DNA from 2 places in the Pseudomonas sp. NPDC086581 genome. Region 1 is predicted to be linked to the other one. Evidence: predicted binding sites of a transcription regulator. Region 1 holds the regulator's gene; the other holds the start of a gene.

Region 1 (4,488 bases):
TACGGCGCGCAGAGCATCGCCCTGGTGTCCATGGACAGCTTCCGCATCGGTGCGCAGGAACAGATCAAGACCCTGGGCCGCATCCTCAACGTGCCGGTGACCCTGGTCGATCCGGGCCAGTCCCTGATCCAGGCCATGGCGCCGCTGGCGCGCAAGCGCCTGGTGCTGATCGATACCGCAGGCCTGCCCGCCAACGATCCGGCGCTGCGCATGCAGCTCGAAGCGCTGTCGTCGCTGAGCCTGAACGTGAAGAACTACCTCGTGCTGGCCGCGACCAGCCAGAGCCAGGTGCTCAAATCCGCTTGGCAGAACTATCGTTCCTGTGGGCTGGCCGGGTGCATCCTGACCAAGCTGGACGAAGCGGGAAGCCTCGGCGAAGCTCTGGCTCTGGCTATCAGCCAGCATCTACCGGTAGCCTATCTGGCTGACGGGCCGAAGATCCCGGACGACCTGCATGTGGCACGCGCGCACCAGCTGGTCAGCCGCGCAGTGAGCCTGCAGTCGCCCGAAGAGCCTTGCGAGGATGCCATGGCGGACATGTTCGCCGGCCTTTACCAACAGCCGGTGCGTCGCGCCAGCTGAAGATTGTGAGCCCCGGGTGGGGCGTGGGGTGGCCGGTTGAGCCGCCCAAGCGATGCGGATGCTCTGCAAGACGATCCGCGAGCGCCGGAGGCGGTAGAGCACTGCAGCCGGATTAGCCGAAACGCCAGAAGCGTGACGGTCGAACGACGAGACAAGGTATTGATATGGGTATGCATCCCGTTCAGGTAATCGCAGTCACCGGCGGCAAGGGTGGCGTGGGCAAGACCAACGTGTCGGTGAACCTGTCGCTGGCGCTGGCCGATCTCGGCCGCCGCGTCATGCTGCTGGACGCCGACCTGGGCCTGGCCAACGTCGACGTGCTGCTGGGACTGTCGCCCAAGCGCACACTGGCCGACGTCATCGAAGGTGAATGCGACCTGCGTGACGTGATTCTCCAGGGGCCTGGCGGCATTCGCATCGTCCCGGCGGCCTCAGGCACCCAGAGCATGGTGCACCTCACGCCGATGCAGCACGCCGGTCTGATCCAGGCGTTCAGCGACATCAGCGACAACATCGACGTGCTGGTGGTGGACACCGCCGCCGGCATCGGCGACTCGGTGGTGAGCTTCGTCCGTGCCGCCCAGGAAGTGCTGCTGGTCGTTTGTGATGAACCCACGTCGATCACCGATGCCTACGCTTTGATCAAGCTGCTCAACCGCGACTACGGCATGACCCGTTTCCGCGTGCTGGCGAACATGGCCCACAGCCCCCAGGAAGGCCGCAACCTGTTCGCCAAGCTGACCAAGGTCACCGACCGTTTCCTCGACGTGGCGCTGCAGTACGTCGGCGCCATTCCCTACGACGAGTCGGTGCGCAAGGCCGTGCAGAAGCAGCGTTCGGTGTATGAGGCGTTCCCGCGCAGCAAGGCTTCCCTGGCCTTCCGTGCGGTGGCGCAGAAGGTCGACAGCTGGCCGCTGCCGGCCAACCCAAGAGGGCACCTGGAGTTCTTCGTCGAGCGCCTGGTGCAACATCCCACGGGTTCGGCCGTATGACCGCGGCCTCCGGAGCGCGTATGTACAGCAAGGCACAGGCGCACAACTCCCAGGAACTGCTGATCCAGAAACACGCCCCGCTGGTGAAGCGCATTGCCTACCACCTGCTCGGCCGCCTGCCGGCCAGCGTGCAGGTGGAGGACCTGATGCAGGCCGGCATGATCGGCCTGCTGGAGGCGGCGAAGAAATACGACCAGGGCAAGGGCGCGAGCTTCGAAACCTACGCCGGCATCCGCATCCGCGGCGCCATGCTCGACGAGGTGCGCAAGGGCGACTGGGCCCCGCGTTCGGTCCACCGCAACACCCGCATGGTCAGCGACGCGATCCGCGCTGTCGAAGCGCGCACCGGACGAGACGCTAAAGATCAGGAGGTTGCTGCCGAACTCAATATGAGCCTCGAAGATTATTACGGCATCCTCAGCGACACCCAGGGCAGCCGTCTGTACAGCTTCGATGACATGTTGCAGGACGGTGACCAGGGCGGCGGCTTTGCCGAAGATGCCTCGCACCACGACAACGAGCCGTCCCATGGGCTGGAAGACGAGCGTTTCCAGGCGGCCCTGGCCGACGCCATCACCAAGCTGCCCGAGCGCGAGCGACTGGTGCTGGCCCTGTACTACGACGAGGAGCTCAACCTCAAGGAGATCGGCGAAGTGCTGGGCGTCAGCGAATCCCGTGTCAGCCAGCTGCACAGCCAGTGCGCCGCGCGCCTGCGGTCGCGACTGGCGGAGTGGCGCGCTCGCTGAGCATCGGGTAGTTTCGCGTCGGCTGCTTCTGAGAGGCAGTGCTGAAGGGATTTTCCTTAGGCAAGTTATAGGCTTACGAATTTTGGGGTGACGTTCCTTTGACGCGCCCATAGCTAAGAGCGCACGACGCTCGATGAATTGACGGCACGCCCGCCAGGGCGCGTTTGGTATCGATGGAGGCAGGTTTGGACAAGAACATGAAAATTCTCATCGTGGACGACTTTTCCACGATGAGGCGCATCATCAAGAACCTCCTGCGGGATCTGGGGTTCACCAACACCGCAGAAGCCGACGACGGCACCACTGCGCTGCCGATGCTGCACAGCGGCAACTTCGACTTCCTCGTCACCGACTGGAACATGCCCGGCATGACCGGCATCGATCTGCTGCGCGCGGTCCGCGCCGACGAGCGCCTGAAGCACCTGCCGGTACTGATGGTCACCGCCGAAGCCAAGCGAGACCAGATCATCGAAGCGGCCCAGGCCGGGGTCAACGGCTATGTGGTCAAGCCTTTCACCGCTCAGGTGTTGAAAGAAAAGATCGAGAAGATTTTCGAGCGGGTCGGCAGCTGAAGCTGACAAGAGGGCGTCATGGATTTCAACGAATCCGCGGGTGACTTCGAGTCGACCCTGAAAAAACACGCGCGCGAATTGGTCGAGTGCCTTGAGCGCGGCGACGTTCAGACTGCGGTGCAGCTGATCTCCGAGCTCAACCAGGCACGTGACCGCGGCCTCTACCAGGAGGTCGGCAAGCTCACCCGCGAGCTGCACAACGCCATCGTCAACTTCCAGATCGACCCCAGCTCTCCGCGCGCCCAGGAAGTCTCGCAGATTGCCGACGCCACTGATCGCCTGTCCTATGTGGTGACGATGACCGAGAAAGCGGCCAATCGGACCATGGACCTGGTGGAAGAGTGCACCCCGGTGGTCATGCACATCGAGACCCAGGCCAAGGAGCTGCAGGAAGACTGGTCGCGTTTCATGCGTCGCGAGCTGGGCCCCGAGGCCTTCCGTGACCTGGCCAAGCGTGTCGAGCAGTTCCTCTACATCAGCGCTCAGGACAGCCGCAAGCTCTCCGCGCACCTGAACGACATCCTGCTCGCGCAGGACTTCCAGGACCTCACCGGGCAAGTGATCAAGCGCGTCACCAAGCTGGTGACCGAGGTCGAGTCAAACCTGGTGAAGCTTGTCTGGATGGCGGGGCAGGTCGATCGCTACGCCGGCATCGAGCATGACCACGAGAGCATGCGCGATGCGGTGGAAAAAGAAAGATCGTCCAAGGGTGAAGGTCCGCAGATTGCTGCCGATACAAGAAAGGACGTCGTATCCGGTCAGGACGATGTCGATGATCTGTTGTCCAGCCTTGGTTTTTAAGCGTCCGCTGACGCTGTAGAGGGAGCACCGAATGAGCTTCGACGCCGATGACGAAATCCTCCAGGACTTCCTGGTGGAGGCCGGCGAGATTCTCGAGCTACTGTCCGAACAACTGGTCGAGCTGGAAAGCCGCCCGGATGACATGGACCTGCTCAACGCAATCTTCCGTGGGTTCCATACCGTCAAAGGTGGTGCCGGCTTCCTCCAGCTGAATGCGCTGGTGGAGTGCTGCCACATCGCCGAGAACGTGTTCGACATGCTGCGCAAGGGCGAACGCCGCGTGGATGCCGAACTGATGGACGTGATGCTGCAGGCGCTGGATACCGTCAACGTCATGTTCCAGCAGGTACGTGACGCTGAGGAGCCGACGCCGGCGACTCCCGAGCTGCTGGCCGCGCTGTCGCGCCTGGCTGATCCGCACGCCGCTCCTGCCGAAGCTCCCGCTGCGGCTGTCGCCGAGCCTGTCGTGGAAGAAGCTCCCGCCGCTACCGCCGCCTATGGCGACATCACCGACGCCGAGTTCGAACAGCTGATGGATGCCCTCGAGCCTGCGGCCGAGGCGCCTGCCGCGCCGGTTGGCAGCGGCGGCGACGACATTACCGACGACGAATTCGAAGCACTGCTCGACCAGTTGCATGGCAAGGGCCAGTTCAGCGCTGCTGCCAAGGAGCCCGTCAGCGCGGCTCCGGCTCCGGTCGCCGAGACGCCGGCCGCCGGTTCTGGCGACGAGATCAGCGACGACGAGTTCGAAGCGCTGCTCGACCAACTGCACGGCAAGGGCCAGTTCACTGGAGC
Region 2 (4,488 bases), on a different contig from region 1:
TGGTGCATGACGCGCCCAAGGTCTATGCCACTTTCCTGCTCTGGCTGCTGGCCGAACTGTTCGAGCAATTGCCCGAGCGCGGCGACGCGGACAAGCCCATCCTCGCGCTGTTCTTCGACGAGGCGCACCTGCTGTTCAACGGCACGCCCAAGGCCCTGCAGGATCGCCTGGAACAGGTGGTGCGGCTGATTCGCTCCAAGGGCGTGGGCGTCTACTTCGTTACCCAGTCGCCCGGCGACCTGCCTGACGACGTGCTGGCGCAACTGGGCCTGCGCATCCAGCACGGCCTGCGCGCATTCACCGCCAAGGAACAGAAGTCCCTGCGCGCCGTGGCCGACGGTTTCCGGCCCAACCCGGCTTTCGACACCTTGAACGTGCTCACCGAGCTGGGTATCGGCGAAGCGCTGGTGGGCACTCTGGAAGAGAAGGGCACGCCCGCGATGGTGCAGCGCGTGGCTGTGGCGCCGCCGCAGTCGCGTATCGGCCCGCTGACCGATGCCGAGCGCGCCGACGTCATCCGCCGTTCGCCACTGGCCGGTCGCTACGATCAGCCGATCGACCGCGAGTCCGCCTACGAGAAACTGACCGGCCGCGCCGATAACAAGATGGCACCGACCGAGCGGAAGGAAGAGAAGGGCAGCGGCACCGATTTTGGTGACATGGCCGGTGAGATTCTGGGTTCACTGGCCAGCCAGGTCAGCAAGACGGTGGTGCGCCAGGCGGCCAACCAGATCGGCCGGCAACTGGTGCGCGGGTTGATGGGCGCGCTGCTGGGCGGTAGCAAGCGGCGGTGAAAGCCTGGGGCGTGTAGAGCACCCATGGCGGATAACCCGTTCCAGGTTATGCGCCCTTCGTCCTCCCTGTTGGCGGTGGACTCTGTGTGAAGCGGTTCGCGAGCAAGGACTAGGCGTCCCCCTCGGTCCTACGAAATGCTGCGGTTCCCTGTAGGAGCGAGCCTGCTCGCGAACAAAAAAGGCGCCCGAAGGCGCCTTTTTCGTGTCCGCAGGAATCAGATGCGGAAGCTGTCCACCAGATGACGCAGGCGCCCAGCCTGGTTCTCCAGGTCGGCGCAGGCGCGCAGGGTGGCCTGGAGGTTTTCCACACCTTCCTGGTTGAGGGTGTTGATCTCGGTGATGTCCATGTTCAGCGAGTCGACCACGGCGGTCTGTTCCTCGGTTGCAGTGGCCACCGACTGGTTCATCGAGTCGATCTCGCCGATGCGGTGGGTGACGCTGGCCAGGCGCTCGCCGGCGCGGTTGGCGATTTCCACGCTTTCCAGGCTGTAGCGCTGGCTCTCGGTCATGGTGTCCACGGCTTCGCGGGCGCCGATCTGCAGTTCTTCGATCATCTTCTGGATCTGCTGCGCCGATTCCTGGGCGCGGTGGGCCAGGTTGCGTACCTCGTCCGCCACCACGGCGAAGCCACGGCCGGCTTCACCGGCGCGGGCGGCTTCGATGGCGGCGTTCAGGGCCAGCAGGTTGGTCTGCTCGGAGATGCCCTTGATCACCTCCAGAATCTGCCCGATGTTCACCGTGCGGCTGTTCAGTGCTTCGATGTTGGCGCAGGCGGAGCTGATCTTGTCGGAGAGCTGGTTCATTGCGCTGATGGTCTGCTCGACCACTTGGCGGCCGTCGCCGGCCTGATGCGAGGCATCGGTGGCGTGGTGCGAGGCATCGGCGGCGTTGCGCGCGATCTCTTGGGCGGCGGCGCCCAGTTGATTGATCGCCGCGGCCACGCTGTTGGTACGGTTGGCCTGCTCGTCGGAGTTGCTCATGGAGGAGTTGGAGGCATTCACCACCAGTTGCGAGACGTCATGCAACTGGCGCGCAGTAGAGGCCACTTCGCGGATGGATTCGTGGATGCGTTCGACGAAGCGGTTGAAGGCATTGCCCAGCACGCCGAACTCGTCGTTGCTGGCGACCTTCAGGCGCTTGGTCAGGTCGCCTTCGCCCTGGGCGATGTCCTGCATGGCGCGGCCCATGGTGGTCAGCGGCTGCATCAGTACGCGGATCAGCATGCCCAGCAGGAGCAGGATAGCGACGATGGCAATCGCGGCAGCGATGATAGCCGAGGCGCGGAATTTGCTCAGCATGGAGTACGCCGCGTCCTTGTCGATGGACAGACCGATGTACCAGTTCACCGACGGCAGGCCCTTCACCTGGGTGAAGCTGAGGATGCGTTCGTGGCCGTTGAGTTCGGCCTCGCTGAAGCCGCTGCCGATCTTCGGCGTGTTCTGCGGGTAGATGTCCGCCAGCGTCTTCATGATCTGGTTCTTGTCCGGGTGCACAAGGATCTTGCCGTCGCCGCTGACCAGGAAGGCGTAGCCCATGCCGCTGAAGTCCAGCGAGTTGATGATCTGTACCAGGGTCTGCAGCCCCAGGTCGCCACCAACCACACCGAGGGTCTTGCCGCCTGCGCGGGCCGGAGTAGCCACAGTCATGATCAACTGCTGGGTGGCGGCGTCGATGTAGGGCTCGGTCAGCGTGGTGCCGCCTGCCGCGACGGCATCCTTGTACCAGGGGCGGGTGCGCGGGTCGTAACCGTCAGGCATGGCGCTGTTGGGGCGCATGGTGAAAGTGCCGTCTTCCTGGCCCAGGTAGGTGAAGTTGAAGGTCTTGCGCAGGGTGTCCTGCTCCAGCAGGTCCGCCAGGTGTTCGGGAGCGCTGTCGCGGGCAAGAGTCTGGGCGGTGCTTTCGATGAGCAGCAGCCGGCCGCTCAGCCAGTTCTGGATGTTGCTGGCGGTGACATCACCCATCTCCCGCAGGTAGTTCTCTAGGTCCTCGCGGATCGCGTTGCGCTGCAGGTAATCGTTGTAGAGGGTGAAGAGGGCGAATGCCGAGAAAACAACAAGAGAAGCGGCCAGGAGGATCTTATGGCTGAATTTCAGGCTCTTGATCATGCTGCGTCGAGTCCGGAGGTAGTGGGATGCCTGAACGGCGTTGGTCCGGGCGACAGATCCGGTGTCGCCGCAGAACGTCCGTCCCCGTGGTGTGAAACGGACGGCGCCGGCGCGGCGGATAGCCGTGCGGGCGTGGCCGGAACTCCCTTGTGCCGGCGGTGATGACAGGCCGGTTTGTTGGTTGGTATCAAAGGCCTTCACCCTTGATTTCGGCGTATCCGAGGGAAGCTTGAGGGAGTCGGACGAACGGTAGGAGTACCCCTGCGGCGGGTGTTTCAGCGGTGATACAGGTAGCCGTTCAGAACGGGATTCACCGGTGCCATGCGGGCGTGGATGACGACGGGAGGCGATGACGATCGGGTGTAGGAGCGATGACGTGTCGTAACCAGCCAGCAACCAATGAAAAAGGCGCCCGAAGGCGCCTTTTTCGTGTCCGCAGGAATCAGATGCGGAAGCTGTCCACCAGATGACGCAGGCGCCCAGCCTGATTCTCCAGGTCGGCGCAGGCGCGCAGGGTGGCCTGGAGGTTTTCCACGCCTTCCTGGTTCAGGGTGTTGATCTCGGTGATGTCCATGTTCAGCGAGTCGACCACGGCGGTCTGCTCCTCGGTGGCGGTAGCGACCGACTGGTTCATCGAGTCGATCTCGCCGATGCGGTGGGTGACGCTGGCCAGGCGCTCGCCGGCGCGGTTGGCGATCTCCACGCTTTCCAGGCTGTAGCGCTGGCTCTCGGTCATGGTGTCCACGGCTTCGCGGGCGCCGATCTGTAGTTCTTCGATCATCTTCTGGATCTGCTGCGCCGATTCCTGGGCGCGGTGGGCAAGGTTGCGCACCTCGTCCGCCACCACGGCGAAGCCACGGCCGGCCTCACCGGCGCGGGCGGCTTCGATGGCGGCGTTCAGCGCGAGCAGGTTGGTCTGCTCGGAGATGCCCTTGATCACCTCCAGAATCTGCCCGATGTTCACCGTGCGGCTGTTCAGCGCTTCGATATTGGCGCAGGCGGAACTGATCTTGTCGGAGAGCAGGTTCATTGCGCTGATGGTCTGTTCGACCACCTGGCGGCCGTCGCCGGCCTGATGCGAAGCATCGGTGGCGTGGTGCGAGGCATCGGCTGCGTTGCGGGCGATTTCCTGGGCGGCAGCGCCCAGTTCGTTGATCGCCGCGGCCACGCTATTGGTACGGTTGGCCTGCTCGTCGGAGTTGCTCATGGACGAGTTGGAGGCATTCACCACCAGTTGCGACACGTCATGCAGGTTGCGTGCGGTGGAAGCCACCTCGCGGATCGACTCATGGATACGCTCGACGAAGCGGTTGAAGGCGTTGGCCAGCACGCCGAATTCGTCGTTGCTGGCGACCTTCAGGCGCTTGGTCAGGTCGCCTTCGCCCTGGGCGATATCCTGCATGGCGCGGCCCATGTCGGTCAGCGGTGCCATCAGCACGCGGATCAGCATACCGAGCAGGAACAGGATGGCGACGATGGCAATGACGGTGGCGATGATCGCGGTATTGCGGAAATCGCTGAGCATTGCGTAGGCCGAGTCCTTGTCGAGCACCAGAGCTACATACCAGGTTACGCCTGGCAGGCCCTTT

What was found. Region 1 encodes FliA, which starts transcription of late flagellar genes. Its sites were predicted from a motif close to CTAAAGTTTNNNNNNNNNNNGCCGNTAA; they were not measured.
Region 2: the regulator FliA is predicted to act here: its motif matches at 3,106-3,133, upstream of ACIPK7_RS11990 (methyl-accepting chemotaxis protein).

The regions. Positions count from the first base shown of each region.
Region 1 covers NZ_JBIVBR010000003.1:166,495-170,982, reverse strand. The annotation lists gene flhF (flagellar biosynthesis protein FlhF) at 1-582, shown strand, start outside; gene fleN (flagellar synthesis regulator FleN) at 747-1,574, shown strand; gene fliA (RNA polymerase sigma factor FliA) at 1,571-2,320, shown strand; gene ACIPK7_RS08315 (chemotaxis response regulator CheY) at 2,518-2,892, shown strand; gene ACIPK7_RS08310 (protein phosphatase CheZ) at 2,911-3,693, shown strand; gene ACIPK7_RS08305 (chemotaxis protein CheW) at 3,725-4,488, shown strand, end outside.
Region 2 covers NZ_JBIVBR010000005.1:59,909-64,396, forward strand. The annotation lists gene ACIPK7_RS11985 (helicase HerA-like domain-containing protein) at 1-794, shown strand, start outside; gene ACIPK7_RS11990 (methyl-accepting chemotaxis protein) at 1,010-2,899, opposite strand; gene ACIPK7_RS11995 (methyl-accepting chemotaxis protein) at 3,342-4,488, opposite strand, start outside.